Regions from separate parts of the Streptomyces sp. NPDC012510 genome, predicted to be linked through region 3. Evidence: predicted binding sites of a transcription regulator. Region 3 holds the regulator's gene; each other region holds the start of a gene.
The links. Region 3 encodes HrcA, which represses chaperone genes, less so after heat shock. Its sites were predicted from a motif close to TTNGCACTCNGNNNNNCNGAGTGCNAA; they were not measured.
Positions count from the first base shown of each region.

Region 1: the regulator HrcA is predicted to act here: its motif matches at 2,937-2,963, upstream of groES (co-chaperone GroES).
Region 2: the regulator HrcA is predicted to act here: its motif matches at 3,033-3,059, upstream of groL (chaperonin GroEL).

Region 1 is NZ_JBIBEN010000006.1:294,483-299,608, forward strand. It holds gene ACFY9I_RS14030 (methyltransferase domain-containing protein) at 1-359, opposite strand, end outside; gene ACFY9I_RS14035 (polysaccharide deacetylase family protein) at 500-1,534, shown strand; gene ACFY9I_RS14040 (hypothetical protein) at 1,525-1,839, opposite strand; gene ACFY9I_RS14045 (polysaccharide deacetylase family protein) at 1,954-2,826, shown strand; gene groES (co-chaperone GroES) at 3,110-3,418, shown strand; gene groL (chaperonin GroEL) at 3,579-5,126, shown strand, end outside.
Region 2 is NZ_JBIBEN010000030.1:62,540-67,665, reverse strand. It holds gene ACFY9I_RS37670 (NADH:flavin oxidoreductase) at 1-1,037, opposite strand, end outside; gene groL (chaperonin GroEL) at 1,249-2,871, opposite strand; gene ACFY9I_RS37660 (cold-shock protein) at 3,304-3,510, opposite strand; gene ACFY9I_RS37655 (MoaD/ThiS family protein) at 3,973-4,248, opposite strand; gene thrC (threonine synthase) at 4,385-5,126, opposite strand, start outside.
Region 3 is NZ_JBIBEN010000002.1:35,196-40,321, reverse strand. It holds gene hemW (radical SAM family heme chaperone HemW) at 1-561, shown strand, start outside; gene ACFY9I_RS03070 (Uma2 family endonuclease) at 663-1,241, shown strand; gene ACFY9I_RS03065 (DUF3097 family protein) at 1,219-2,034, opposite strand; gene ACFY9I_RS03060 (MBL fold metallo-hydrolase) at 2,077-2,832, opposite strand; gene hrcA (heat-inducible transcriptional repressor HrcA) at 3,139-4,155, shown strand; gene dnaJ (molecular chaperone DnaJ) at 4,156-5,126, shown strand, end outside.

The DNA of each region.
Region 1 (5,126 bases), on a different contig from region 3:
GCGAGGGCGATCGCGTCACCGCCGATGCCGCAGCACAGGTCGGCCACGGAGGTCACGCCCAGCGCGCGCATCCGCTCCGCCCGGTACGCCGCCACCGTCGTCCTGGTCGACTGCTCGACCCCGTTCGGCGTGAAGAACATCCGCCCCGCGTCCGCCACGTCGAACTTCGCCGCCGCCCGCTGCCGCAGCCGGGCCTGCGCCAGGGCCGCCGAGACCAGTTCCGCAGGGTGGTCCCGGCGCAACCGCGTCGCCACGGCCAACTCCCGCGCCGGTTCGGTACCGCGCACCTCGTCGAGGAGAGCGCGGCCCTCGGGGGTGAGGAGGGGGGCGAGGAAGACGGCGGGGTCGAGGTCGTTCACCGGGCCATTGTCTTCCAGTGGGTGAGTGGGGTGTGTGTCGGGAGGGCGGACGGGGTGGTGTGGGCCGGTTGGTGGATGGTGCGCGTTCCGTGGCGGTGTCGGGCGGTGGGGAGGGGCTTGTCCTGCGAGGATGCGGCGCCATGCGATTCGTACGACAAAATGACAAAAAGGTAGTGAAGCGGGCGAGCTTCAAGGCGGGGAGCGGTGGTGTCCGGGGCGTCGTCGTCGTACTCGCCGCCGCGGCCGTCGTGTCCGGGTGCGCCGGGGGCGCCGGGGGTGCAGGAGGTCCCGACAGCTCCGGGAAACCCGAGAAGTCCAGGAAGTCTCAGAAATCCGACGACTCGGTGGAACGGGGGACCCCCGGACCGGTCCACGGTCAGTCCGGCCGGCGTCCGCCCGACGCGTCCACCGCGCGTGCCCTCGGCGCGTATGCCCTGAAGACGCGCCGGGCGCACGCCGCGCGGGTCGCCGCCGCGAAGCGCTGGGGGCTGGCCGCGCTGCCGCTGCTGCCGCCCGCGCCCCCGGCGCGCAAACCGGCGCTCAGGACACGTGAGGGTTTCGAGGTCGACGGGCACCTGGAGGACGGGCTGCCACCGGTCTTCACGACCGTTCCCACCCGCCACAAGGTCGTCTTCCTGACGATCGACGACGGTGCCGAGAAGGACCCCGCGTTCCTGCGGATGATGAGCGATCTCCGGATCCCGTACACCGCCTTCCTCAGCGACTACCTGATCGAGGACGACTACGGCTACTTCGAGCGGATGCGCGACCGTGGTGTCGTCCTCGACAACCACACCCTCAACCACCGCTACCTGCCCGCCCTCTCCTACACCGCCCAGAAGCGCGAGATCTGCGGCATGCAGGACGTGATCGAGAAGCGGTACGGCGAACGGCCCACCCTCTTCCGGCCGCCGTACGGCAGCTACGACCAGGACACCCTGCGGGCCGCCAAGGTCTGCGGCATCGAGGCGGTCCCCCTCTGGAACGAGGAGGTCTTCGCCGACCGCTGGGAGTACCGGGAAGGGGACCGAGAGCTGCGCCCGGGCGACATCGTCCTCAGTCACTTCCGGGGCGAGGGCGACTGGAAGGGCACCATGCGCGACATGATCCGCCGCTTCCTGAACCGGGTCACCGCCGAGGGGTACGCGGTGGCGAGACTGGAGGACTACCTGTGAGGAGGCCAGGGGGTCGTCGCGTGCGCGGAGGGCGGCGGCTGCGTGGCGGCCGCCGCCGGGTGCCGGGGGAGGGCGAGGCCCGGAGAGGCCGAGGACCGCGCGGCGGATGCGGGATGCGTGAGAGGACCGAGCGCACAGGACATGCGCCGGGTGCCGAAAGCGCGGGGGGTGCCGGGAGCGCCGGGCATGTCGGGGGTGCGGGGCATGTCGGGGGTGCGGAGAGCGTCGGGAGCGGCAGCCGTGTCGGGGGTGCGGAGGGCGCCGTGGGCGGCAGGCGTGCCGGGGGTGCGGAGGGCGTCCGGCATGCCGGGACGCGGGCAGGGCGGGCGGGGCGTGCGGAGCCGACGGCACGCGCGTGGTGGTGCGGCGCACGCCGCTCCGCGCCCCTCCCGACGGCCCGTACGACGGCGACCCGCGCACTGGCCCTCCTCGCCTCCCTCGCCGTCCTGCTGGTCCCCGGATGCGCCGCCCGGCCCCCCGAGCCGGTCGGCCGGGCCGCTCCGCCGCCGCCCTCGTCCCGCACCTCGGCGCCGGCACCCTCTACCGGAGCCACGACACCGGCACCCTCTACCCGAGCCCCGACATCGGCCTCGACACCGCCCCCAGGCCCTCACCAGCCCCCGTACCGACGTTGGGGCCTTCCCTCGCCGCTCGCCCCCGCGCCATGGCCCCCCGATCGGCCGGTGGCCCCTCGCGCGGCCGGGCCGGCGCCGGTCGTCGGCCGCGTTCCGACGCGGGACAAGGTGGTCTTCCTGACGTACGACGACGGTGCCGAGAGGGACCCCCGGTTCGCCGCGATGGTGCGTGAGCTGCGGCTGCCGGTGACCCTGTTCCTGACGGACCGCGTCGTGGGGCCGGGGTACGGCCACTTCGCCCGCCTGCGGGCGGTCGGCGCGACCGTGCAGAACCACACGCTCGACCACAGGGCCCTGCGCGGCCTGCCGTACGCCGGACAGCGCGCCGAGATCTGCGGTCAGCAGTACAAGCTGGGGCAGCGCTTCGGTGTCCGCCCGACCCTCTTCCGCCCGCCGTACGGCGTCTACGACACCACCACGCTCCGCGCCGCCGCCGACTGCGGCATCGGCGCGGTCGTCCTGTGGAGCGCGTCCCTGCGGAGCACCGGTCTCCGCCACACCGTGGCCGACCGCCTCCGCCCCGGCGACATCGTCCTTGCCGGCACCGGCGGACCGGGCCGACTGGAGGGCGCGACCCTCACCCGGATGACGGCCGGACTGTTGCGGCGCATCCAGGAGCGGGGCCTAACGGTGGGCCGCCTGGAGGACTACCTCTGACGCCCGTGCGGCACGGTCCGGCGCCCGGTCGACGCATGCCCACGGCCCGCACGACACGCCCCCGGCGACTCGCCCGACACGCCCGCCGCGACCCGCCACACCGCACGCGATTAGCAGTCCGCTTGACCGAGTGCTAATCGCGGTCATAGTCTCAGGTCTGGCACTCCCCCCTGGAGAGTGCCAACTACGCGACGGGCAGGTCCGGCACCCGCGACGACGGATCCACCTGGTCGCCACCTCAGACAGTTAACCCCGTGAGATCTCCGAAGGGGGAGGTCGGATCGTGACGACCACCAGCTCCAAGGTTGCCATCAAGCCGCTCGAGGACCGCATCGTGGTCCAGCCGCTCGACGCCGAGCAGACCACCGCCTCTGGCCTGGTCATCCCGGACACCGCCAAGGAGAAGCCCCAGGAGGGCGTCGTCCTGGCCGTGGGCCCGGGCCGCTTCGAGAACGGCGAGCGCCTGCCGCTCGACGTCAAGACCGGCGACATCGTGCTGTACAGCAAGTACGGCGGCACCGAGGTGAAGTACAACGGCGAGGAGTACCTCGTCCTCTCGGCTCGCGACGTCCTCGCGATCATCGAGAAGTAAGGGGGGTCTGGGGGTCACCCCCAGAAATCCCGCATCGGCTTCCTCACCGAAGCACATTGCTTGTGAGCTGCGCCCTTGGCCCCCCGCGACCACTAATGAGCCGGGCGTCAGGGGCGCAGTTCGTTTCACCGACATTTTCCGAGAGGGCTGAACCGCTCCCATGGCGAAGATCCTGAAGTTCGACGAGGACGCCCGTCGCGCCCTCGAGCGCGGCGTCAACAAGCTTGCCGACACGGTCAAGGTGACGATCGGCCCCAAGGGTCGCAACGTCGTCATCGACAAGAAGTTCGGCGCCCCCACCATCACCAACGACGGTGTGACCATCGCCCGCGAGGTCGAGGTCGAGGACCCGTACGAGAACCTCGGTGCCCAGCTGGTGAAGGAGGTGGCGACCAAGACCAACGACATCGCGGGTGACGGTACGACCACCGCCACCGTGCTCGCCCAGGCGCTCGTGCGCGAGGGCCTGAAGAACGTCGCCGCCGGTGCCTCCCCGGCCGCCCTGAAGAAGGGCATCGACGCCGCCGTCGCCGCGGTCTCCGAGGAGCTCCTCGCGACCGCCCGCCCGATCGACGAGAAGTCCGACATCGCCGCCGTCGCCGGTCTGTCCGCCCAGGACGCCCAGGTCGGCGAGCTCATCGCCGAGGCGATGGACAAGGTCGGCAAGGACGGTGTCATCACCGTCGAGGAGTCCAACACCTTCGGTCTGGAGCTGGACTTCACCGAGGGCATGGCCTTCGACAAGGGCTACCTGTCGCCGTACTTCGTGACGGACCAGGAGCGTATGGAGGCCGTCCTCGACGACCCGTACATCCTCATCCACCAGGGCAAGATCGGCGCCATCGCCGACCTGCTGCCGCTGCTGGAGAAGGTCATCCAGGCCAACGCCTCCAAGCCGCTGCTGATCATCGCCGAGGACGTCGAGGGCGAGGCCCTGTCGACCCTCGTCGTCAACAAGATCCGCGGCACCTTCAACGCGGTCGCCGTGAAGGCCCCCGGCTTCGGTGACCGTCGCAAGGCGATGCTGCAGGACATGGCGACGCTGACCGGCGCCGAGGTCATCTCCGAGGAGGTCGGCCTCAAGCTCGACCAGGTCGGCCTGGACGTGCTGGGCTCCGCCCGCCGCGTCACCGTCACCAAGGACGACACCACGATCGTCGACGGCGCCGGCGACTCCGGGGCCGTCCAGGGCCGCGTCGCCCAGATCAAGGCCGAGATCGAGAACACGGACTCCGACTGGGACCGCGAGAAGCTCCAGGAGCGCCTCGCGAAGCTGGCCGGCGGCGTGTGCGTCATCAAGGTCGGCGCCGCCACCGAGGTGGAGCTGAAGGAGAAGAAGCACCGTCTGGAGGACGCCATCTCCGCGACCCGTGCCGCGGTCGAGGAGGGCATCGTCTCCGGTGGTGGCTCCGCGCTCGTCCACGCCGTCAAGGTCCTCGAGGGCAACCTCGGCAAGACCGGCGACGAGGCCACGGGTGTCGCGGTCGTCCGCAAGGCCGCCGTCGAGCCGCTGCGCTGGATCGCCGAGAACGCCGGCCTGGAGGGCTACGTCATCACCTCCAAGGTCGCCGAGCTCGACAAGGGCCAGGGCTTCAACGCCGCCACCGGCGAGTACGGCGACCTGGTCAAGTCCGGCGTCATCGACCCGGTCAAGGTCACCCGCTCCGCCCTGGAGAACGCCGCCTCCATCGCCTCCCTCCTCCTGACG
Region 2 (5,126 bases), on a different contig from region 3:
TCCTGGAGCAGCGCGCGGCCCACGGCGACGAGGTCGAACTCCTCGGCCTCAAGCCCGTCCAGCAGGTCGTCGATCCCCTTGAGCGTCGCCCCCTCACCGGCGAACGCCGCGAGGAACTCGCCGTCCAGGCCGACCGAGCCGACGGTGATGGTGGGCTTGCCGGTGAGCTTCTTCGTCCAGCCAGCCAGGTTGAGCTCGGAGCCCTCGAACTCCGGCTGCCAGTAGCGGCGCGTGGAGGCGTGGAACGCGTCGACACCGGCCGCCACGAGCGGGCTCAGCAGCGCCTCCAGCTCCTGGGGCGTCTCGGCGAGGCGCCCGTCGTACGCCTCCTGCTTCCACTGCGAGTAGCGGAAGATGACGGGGAAGGTCGCGGACACGGAGTCCCGCACGGCCGCCACGACTTCCGCCGCGAACTTCGTACGGGCGACGAGGTCACCGCCGTAGGCGTCCGTACGGCGGTTGGTGCGCTCCCACAGGAACTGGTCGATCAGATAGCCGTGGGCGCCGTGGAGTTCGACGCCGTCCATGCCGATGCGCTCGGCCTCGGCGGCGGACTTGGCGAAGGCCGCGACGACTTCGTCGATGTCGGCCTGCGTCATGGCCCGGCCGCCCTCCGCCGCGGTCCCGTCGACCTTCAGTCCGGAGGGGCCGAACACCGGGGCGTCCGGGAAGAGCTTGCCCTGTTGGCGGACCGTGCCGATGTGCCAGAGCTGCGGCACGATCGTGCCGCCCCCGGCGTGCACCGCCTCGGCGACCTTCGCCCACCCCGCGAGCTGCTCCTCCCCGGCGAACCGGGGCACCCCGTCCAGATCGCCGGCCGTCTCGTGCCCGACGTACGTCCCCTCGGTCACGATCAGGCCCACCCCCGCCGCGGCCCGCCGCCCGTAGTACGAGGCCACGTCCGCACCCGGCACACCACCGGGCGAGAACACCCGCGTCATGGGCGCCATGGCGATCCGGTTGGGGACGGTCAGGCCGTTGATCGTGACGGGGCGGGACAGCACCTCGGCGGCACGGGAGGTGGAGACGGTGGTCACGTGGGCTCCTCGGGGGCGTACGGAGATCTGATGAATATTCACTACATGCGTACGCATATAATGTCTCTCCTCTCAACCTCCTCCGCCGTCACGGCATTCCACCCGCGGCACCCCACCCGCTGTGACCCCGGACACGCCCGAGGGCGGCACCCCCTGACTCGACAGGGGGTGCCGCCCTCGGACACGCGGGACGGCGATCGACCGGGGTCGATCAGAAGTCCATGTCACCGCCCGGCATACCGCCACCGGCGGGCGCGGCGGCCTTCTCCGGCTTGTCGGCGATGACGGCCTCGGTGGTGAGGAAGAGCGCGGCGATGGACGCGGCGTTCTGCAGAGCGGAACGCGTCACCTTCGCCGGGTCGATGATGCCGGAGGCGATCATGTCGACGTACTCACCGGTCGCGGCGTTCAGGCCGTGGCCGACCTGGAGGTTGCGGACCTTCTCCACGACGACGCCACCCTCGAGACCACCGTTGACGGCGATCTGCTTGAGCGGGGCCTCCAGGGCGAGCTTCACGGCGTTGGCGCCGGTCGCCTCGTCACCCTCGAGCTCCAGCTTCTCGAAGACCTGGGAGGCCTGGAGCAGGGCCACGCCACCACCGGCGACGATGCCCTCCTCGACGGCCGCCTTCGCGTTGCGAACGGCGTCCTCGATGCGGTGCTTGCGCTCCTTGAGCTCGACCTCGGTCGCGGCACCGGCCTTGATGACGGCCACGCCGCCCGCGAGCTTCGCCAGGCGCTCCTGGAGCTTCTCGCGGTCGTAGTCCGAGTCGCTGTTCTCGATCTCGGCACGGATCTGGTTGACCCGGCCCTGGACCTGGTCGGTGTCACCGGCGCCGTCGACGATGGTGGTCTCGTCCTTGGTGATGACGACCTTGCGGGCGCGGCCCAGGAGGTCCAGGGTCGCGTTCTCCAGCTTGAGGCCGACCTCCTCGGAGATGACCTCGCCGCCCGTGAGGATGGCGATGTCGCCGAGCATGGCCTTGCGGCGGTCACCGAAGCCCGGGGCCTTGACGGCGACGGACTTGAAGGTGCCACGGATCTTGTTGACGACCAGGGTCGACAGGGCCTCGCCCTCGACGTCCTCGGCGATGATCAGCAGCGGCTTGCCCGACTGCATGACCTTCTCCAGGAGCGGGAGCAGGTCCTTGACGTTGGAGACCTTGGAGTTGGCGATGAGGATGTAGGGGTCCTCGAGCACCGCCTCCATGCGCTCCATGTCGGTCGCGAAGTAGGCGGAGATGTAGCCCTTGTCGAAGCGCATGCCCTCGGTGAGCTCGAGCTCCAGACCGAAGGTCTGCGACTCCTCGACGGTGATGACGCCTTCCTTGCCGACCTTGTCCATGGCCTCGGCGATCAGCTCGCCGATCTGGGTGTCGGCGGCGGAGATGGAGGCGGTGGAGGCGATCTGCTCCTTGGTCTCGACCTCCTTGGCCTGGTCGAGCAGCGCACCGGAGACGGCCTCGACGGCCTTCTCGATACCGCGCTTCAGGGCCATCGGGTTGGCGCCGGCGGCGACGTTGCGCAGGCCCTCGCGGACGAGCGCCTGGGCAAGGACGGTCGCGGTCGTCGTGCCGTCACCGGCTACGTCGTCCGTCTTCTTCGCGACTTCCTTGACCAGCTCGGCGCCGATCTTCTCGTACGGGTCCTCGAGCTCGATCTCCTTGGCGATGGACACACCATCGTTGGTGATCGTGGGGGCGCCCCACTTCTTCTCGAGGACGACGTTCCGGCCCTTGGGGCCGAGCGTCACCTTGACGGCGTCCGCGAGCTGGTTCATGCCGCGCTCGAGGCCGCGCCGCGCCTCCTCGTCGAACGCGATGATCTTGGCCATGTGAAGTGGTCCTCCCGGACTGGGGTGGATTGCTCCGGACCGCGCTGGCGCCCGCGACGGACGGCCTGCCTGCCTCGTGGTTCCTTGCCCCACATGGCCTGCGGGCCTCACCGACCCGGTCCTCGTTGTCACTCTCACCTTCAGAGTGCTAACGCCAATGATTAGCACTCGGCATGCCCGAGTGCAAGGTGCGCCCGCGTAGCGGGCTCGTCGAGGGGTGGTGGTCGGGTGACGGGCGGGAGCAAGCGCCTCTCGGTGATCCGCAGGTGAACGCGCCCCCGCGCGCCCTCCCGGCAGCGCCTCGGCAGCGGCTCGGCAGCGGCTCGGGACCTCTCGGCACCCCCACACGCAGGAGGGCCCGCACCCCTGTACGGGGTGCGGGCCCTCCCGAAAAGAACGAAGAACGTCGCTGCGAAAACCCGGCGCGTTACTTCAGCCGGCCGCGAGCCGGACCATGTCCGCCTGCGGCCCCTTCTGACCCTGCGAGATCTCGAACTCGACCCGCTGGCCCTCTTCCAGGGTGCGGTAACCGTCCATCTGGATCGCGCTGTAGTGGACGAATACATCCGCACCACCGTCGACCGCGATGAAGCCGTACCCCTTCTCCGCGTTGAACCACTTGACGGTGCCCTGAGCCATGCCTAACTCCCCTATTACTGGCCCTTGCACAGATCCACACTTCGCGGATCCGGGTCAGACCTCACCCCCCAACGGTTGGGGGCGTGCGCCGGAACGCGTCGACCGCGGCCGAATGTATCTGTCCAACTGCCCTCTGCAACAGGTCAATCGGACGAGAAATCTGGACACGACCGGTCGGGAATGTACGAACAATTCGCCCGAATTCAGGGCAAGTCGGGCCCCACAAAGGGAACAAATTACACAAAAGCCCTGCACACTTTGGCTACTTCATATAGGGCGTGCGGCGCGATCAAATATGCACCCGGCATGGAATCACTACGGCGATCGGACCGGGTTCCCCAACTCTACCGCGCTTAATCATAGAGAATTGCCCCCTCCGCTTCTCTCGCGGAGGGGGCAATTCGGTGAACGCTCGGTAATCAATGTTACCGACGGTTACTACCGGCCGGTACTCGCCGGGCCTCAGCCACCGGCGACCGCCGGAATGATGGACACGCCGGCGCCGTCCGGAGTGGCCGTCTCCAGCCCCTGCTCGAACCGGACATCGTCGTCATTCACGTACACATTCACGAACCGCCGCAACTTGCCCTGATCATCCAGAACCCGGGCGGCGATCCCGTTGTGGTTCTTTTCCAGATCGGCGATGACCTCGGCGAGGGTGGCCCCTTCGGCCTGGACTTCAGCCTGGCCGCCCGTGTAAGTGCGCAGGATGGTAGGGATCCGAACATTGACGGACATGACGTGTGACCTCCGGTCAGAGCAGTGGGGTTAGGAGCGCGGGACTGCGTTGGATGTGCGGCTGCGTTGGATGTGCGGCTCCGCCGCGTGGGCGCGACAAGCCCCCACAGCCCCGCAGACGAACGACTACCAGGCCTTACGCAAGACCGGCTGCACGGAACGAATCAAGGTTGGGCCGAATGGTCGCCGTAAGCCCGGTTCCGGCCACCGCGTCCAGCGTCTTCAGACCATCCCCCGTGTTGAGCACGACGGTCGTCAGCGTCGGGTCGAGCACCCCGTTCTCGATCAGCTTCCGGGTGACTCCGACCGTCACACCGCCGGCGGTCTCCGCGAAGATCCCCTCCGTCCGCGCCAGCAACTTGATCGCCTCGACAACCTGCTCGTCGTTCACGTCCTCCACGGCCCCGCCGGTCCGCCGGGCGATGTCGAGGACGTACGGCCCGTCCGCCGGGTTGCCGATCGCGAGCGACTTCGCGATCGTGTTCGGCTTCTGGGGGCGCACCACGTCGTGCCCGGCCTTGAAGGCCACCGACACCGGCGAGCACCCCTCAGCCTGCGCACCGAAGATCTTGTACGGCTTGTCCTCGACGAGCCCGAGCTTGATCAGCTCCTGCAGCCCCTTGTCGATCTTCGTGAGCTGCGACCCGGAGGCGATCGGCACCACGAGCTGGTCCGGCAGCCTCCAGCCGAGCTGCTCGCAGATCTCGTACGCCAGGGTCTTGGAGCCCTCCGCGTAGTACGGCCGCAGGTTGACGTTGACGAAGCCCCAGCCCTCGCCGGCCGGGTCGCCGATCAGCTCGGAGCAGAAGCGGTTCACATCGTCGTAGTTGCCCTCGATGCCGACGAGCTCGCCGCCGTAGACCGCGGCCATGACGACC
Region 3 (5,126 bases):
GCGTACGCGCTGATCGTCGAGGAGGGCACCCAGCTCGCGCGGCGCATCCGCCGGGGCGAGGTACCCATGACGGACGACGACGTCCATGCCGACCGCTACCTCATCGCCGAGGAGACGCTCTCGGCGGCCGGCTTCGACTGGTACGAGGTCTCCAACTGGGCCACCTCCGACGCGGGCCGCTGCCTCCACAACGAGCTGTACTGGCGCGGTGCCGACTGGTGGGGAGCGGGGCCGGGGGCGCACAGCCACGTGGGCGGGGTGCGCTGGTGGAACGTCAAGCACCCGGGGGCGTACGCGGGGGCGCTGGCGGCGGGGAAGTCACCGGGAGCCGGGCGTGAGCTGCTGGCGGACGAGGACCGCCGGGTCGAGCGCATTCTGCTGGAGCTGAGGCTGCGGGAGGGGTGCCCGTTGTCCCTGCTGCGCGAAGAGGGGCTTGCTGCGGCGGCTCGGGCGCTGGCCGACGGGCTGCTGGAGGCGGGGCCGTACGAGGAGGGGCGGGCCGTGCTCACGCTGCGGGGGCGGTTGCTGGCGGACGCGGTGGTGCGGGACTTGGTGGACTGATCCTCTCCGGAGGGTGAACCGCTACGAAACGGCGGTTCGATCCCTAACCTGGTTCGTAGGCTGCCGCCGAAAAGTACGCGGCGGATATGGAGGCCACGGAGATGACCGCTGTGGACGAACGCGACATGACCAGGTACTTCGAGGAGCTTGAGCCTCCCGAGGGCGTCAAGGTGGAGCTTCTCCGGGGGGTAATCGTGATGATGGCCAGTCCTGACATCGTGCACAACAGGATCGTCGTCGATGTACAGGACCAGATTCCGCGGTCGCGCTGGTCTCGTCTTCAGACTCAGGACGTCGACATCCTGACTGAACCCAGTGAGCCGGTGCCGGATCTGGTGGTCGTCGCGCGAGACCTCTTGCCCGATTCGGGTCGGCTGCTGCCGTCTGAGCTGGTCACCATGGTCGTGGAGGTCGTCTCCAAGTTCAGCGTTCACCAGGACTACGAAGTCAAGAGGTCGATCTACGCAGCAGGCAAGGTGCCCGCGTATCTCATCCTCGATCCGATCATGGCGCAGTGTGTACTGCTGACGAGGCCTGAGGGGGCGGGAGAGGACGCCAACTACTTGACGCAGCAGATCACCAAGTTCGGTGACCCGGTGACGTTGGAGATCCTGGGAGTTGAACTGGACACGAGCGACTTCGGCACCTTGCCCGGCGTCAGGCCTCACCGCTACCCGTGACGAAGTCGATCAGCTCCTCCACCCGCCCCAGCAACTCCGGCTCCAGGTCCTTGTAAGACCCCACCCGCCCCAGAATCGCCTGCCACACCGCCCCCGTGTTCTCCGCGGGCCACCCCAGCGCCCGGCACACCCCCGTCTTCCAGTCCTGCCCGCGCGGCACGCGCGGCCACGCCGCGATACCCACCGCCGACGGCTTCACGGCCTCCCAGATGTCGATGTACGGGTGGCCCACGACGAGCGCGTGCTCGCTGGTCACCGACGTGGCGATCCGGGACTCCTTGCTGCCGGGGACCAGGTGGTCGACCAGGACCCCGAGGCGCGCGTCGGGCCCGGGGGCGAAGTCCGCGACGATCGACGGGAGGTCGTCCACGCCCTCCAGGTACTCCACCACCACGCCCTCGATGCGCAGATCGTCACCCCACACCTTCTCGACGAGTTCGGCGTCATGGCGGCCCTCGACGTAGATGCGGCCGGCGCGGGCCACACGGGCGCGGGCGCCGGGGACGGCGACCGAGCCCGAGGCCGTGCGGGAGGGGCGGGCGGGGGCCGACGACGAGGGGCGAACCAGCGTCACCACCCGGCCCTCCAGGAGGAAGCCACGGGGTTCCAGCGGGAACACCCGGTGCTTGCCGAAGCGGTCCTCCAACGTCACCGTGCCCGCCTCACAGCGGATGACCGCGCCGCAGAAGCCGGTCGTGGGCTCCTCGACGACCAGGCCGGGGTCGGCCGGGACCTCGGGGGCCGGCTTGGGCCTCTTCCACGGAGGGGTCAGATCGGGTGAGTACTGGCGCATTCGGATGACGATAGGAGAAGCGGCGCCCGGAAGCTCCCGGGGTCAGCGCGACACGCCGAAGCGGCGGGCCAGCGCGTCGCGTTGGCCCCGTACGAAGGCCGCGTCCACCACCGCCCCGTGACCGGGGACGTAGAGCGCGTCCTCGCCGCCCAGGGCCAGGAGGCGGTCCAGCGCCGCCGGCCAGCGGGCGGGGACGGCGTCGGGACCGGCCTGGGGTTCACCGGACTCCTCGACCAGGTCCCCGCAGAAGACGACCTCCGGCGAACCGGCGGATCTCGCGGTGGCCGGGGTGCCCGGGACCAGGACCACCAGGTCGTGTGCGGTGTGTCCCGGTCCCACGTTCGCCAGCAGCACCTGGTGACCGCCGCCCAGATCGAGGGTCCACTCGCCGGAGACATGGTGGCCGGGCGGGACGAGGAGTTCGGCGGCCTCGGAAGCCGCCGCCGGATCGAGACCGTGGCGTACGGCGTCCGCGCGGAGAACGTCACGTTCCCGGGTCAGGGCTGCGCCCAGTCCGACCGCACCGAACACCTCCACCCCGGCGAACGCCGCCGCCCCGAAGACATGGTCGAAGTGGGCGTGGGTGAGCGCGAGATGTGTCACACGGCCGCCGCCGAGCAGTCGACGCGCCTCGGCACGCAACCGCGCGCCCTCCCGCAGGCTGGAACCCGAGTCGATCAGCAGGGCCGCGCCGTCCCCGACCACCAGCCCGACCGTGCAGTCCCAGCCCGGCAGGCGGCACCGGCCGACACCGGGTGCCAATCCCTCCCACCCGAGCTCTTCCCAAGTCACCGTCATGCGCCGACGCTAGCTGTAGCGCTCCCCGGACCGCGTGGTCGGGGGAGGGCCCCGTCCCGTGAAAGAGCACCGGCACCTCCCCGCAGAGGTGTCACCACCTTCCCGTCCCGGCCCGTCGGCGCACCTACCCGTCGGTAGGAAGCGGCCCGACATCGCCGGACAGGTCGGTACACGTCGGCATGACATGGCTGGACCGGCCTTGCCGGGGGCGTACCCCACCGCCGTACACTGGGCGGGGAGTGTTGGCACTCGCCCGGGGCGAGTGCCAAGGGGGAGTCACAGGAGAGCGAGCTGGAGGTGTGCGCGGTGCTCAGTGAACGCAGGCTCCAGGTGCTGCGCGCCATCGTCCAGGACTATGTGGGCACCGAGGAACCGGTCGGTTCCAAGGCGCTCACGGAGCGGCACAACCTCGGTGTCTCCCCGGCGACCGTCCGCAACGACATGGCGGCGCTGGAGGACGAGGGCTTCATCGCCCAGCCCCACACCAGTGCGGGCCGCATCCCCACCGACAAGGGGTACCGGCTCTTCGTCGACAAGCTGGCCGGCGTCAAGCCCATGACCCCGCCCGAGCGGCGCGCCATCCAGAACTTCCTGGACGGCGCGGTCGATCTGGACGACGTGGTGGCCCGGACCGTGCGGCTGCTCGCGCAGCTCACGCGGCAGGTCGCCGTCGTGCAGTATCCGTCGCTCACACGGTCGACGGTGCGGCACGTCGAGCTGTTGTCGCTGGCCCCCGCCCGGCTGATGCTCGTGCTGATCACGGACACGGGACGGGTGGAGCAGCGGCTGGTGGACTGCCCGGCGCCCTTCGGGGAAACGTCACTCGCGGATCTGCGCGCCCGGCTCAACAGCAAGGTCGCGGGCCGCCGGTTCACCGACGTGCCCCGGCTGGTCGAGGACCTGCCGGAGGCGTTCGACGTCGAGGACCGGGGGACGGTCGCGACGGTGCTCTCCACCCTCCTCGAAGCACTCGTCGAGGAGAGCGAGGAGCGGCTGATGATCGGCGGCACCGCCAATCTCACCCGCTTCGGACATGACTTCCCCCTCACCATCCGGCCCGTGCTGGAAGCCTTGGAGGAGCAGGTCGTCCTCCTCAAGTTGCTTGGCGAGGCAGGGGATTCGGGCATGACCGTACGCATCGGTCATGAGAACGCCTATGAGGGACTCAACTCCACGTCCGTCGTCTCCGTCGGTTACGGTTCGGGCGGCGAGGCAGTAGCGAAGCTGGGCGTGGTCGGACCTACGCGCATGGACTATCCGGGAACGATGGGAGCGGTACGAGCGGTGGCACGGTACGTCGGACAGATCCTGGCGGAGTCTTAAGTGGCCACGGACTACTACGCCGTGCTCGGCGTGCGCCGCGACGCTTCCCAGGACGAGATCAAGAAGGCGTTCCGGAGGCTCGCGCGCGAGCTCCACCCGGACGTCAACCCCGATCCGAAGACCCAGGAGCGGTTCAAGGAGATCAACGCCGCCTACGAGGTGCTCTCGGACCCGCAGAAGAAGCAGGTCTACGACCTCGGCGGCGACCCGCTCTCCCAGGCGGGCGGCGGCGCGGGCGGCTTCGGCGCGGGCGGCTTCGGGAACTTCTCGGACATCATGGACGCCTTCTTCGGTACGGCGTCCCAGCGGGGTCCCCGGTCGCGCACGCGCCGTGGCCAGGACGCGATGATCCGGCTGGAGATCGACCTCGAGGAGGCGGCCTTCGGCACGACGAAGGACATCCAGGTCGACACCGCCATCGTCTGCGCCACGTGCAGCGGCGAGGGCGCGGCCCCGGGAACCACCGCCCAGACCTGTGACATGTGTCGCGGTCGTGGTGAGGTCTCCCAGGTCACCCGGTCCTTCCTCGGCCAGGTCATGACCTCCCGGCCCTGCCCGCAGTGCCAGGGCTTCGGCACGATCGTCCCCAACCCGTGCCCCGAGTGCGCGGGCGACGGGCGGGTGCGGTCGCGACGGACGCTCACGGTCAAGATCCCGGCCGGTGTCGACAACGGCACGCGGATCCAGCTCGCCGGTGAGGGCGAGGTCGGGCCCGGTGGCGGCCCCGCCGGTGACCTGTACGTCGAGATCCACGAGCTGCCGCACCCGACCTTCCAGCGGCGCGGCGACGATCTGCACTGCACGGTGACGATCCCGATGACGGCGGCGGCGCTGGGCACCAAGGTGCCGCTGGAGACGCTGGACGGTCTCGAGGAGGTCGACATCCGGCCCGGGACCCAGTCGGGACAGTCGATCCCGCTGCACGGGCGGGGTGTCACGCATCTGCGCGGTGGCGGGCGTGGGGATCTGAT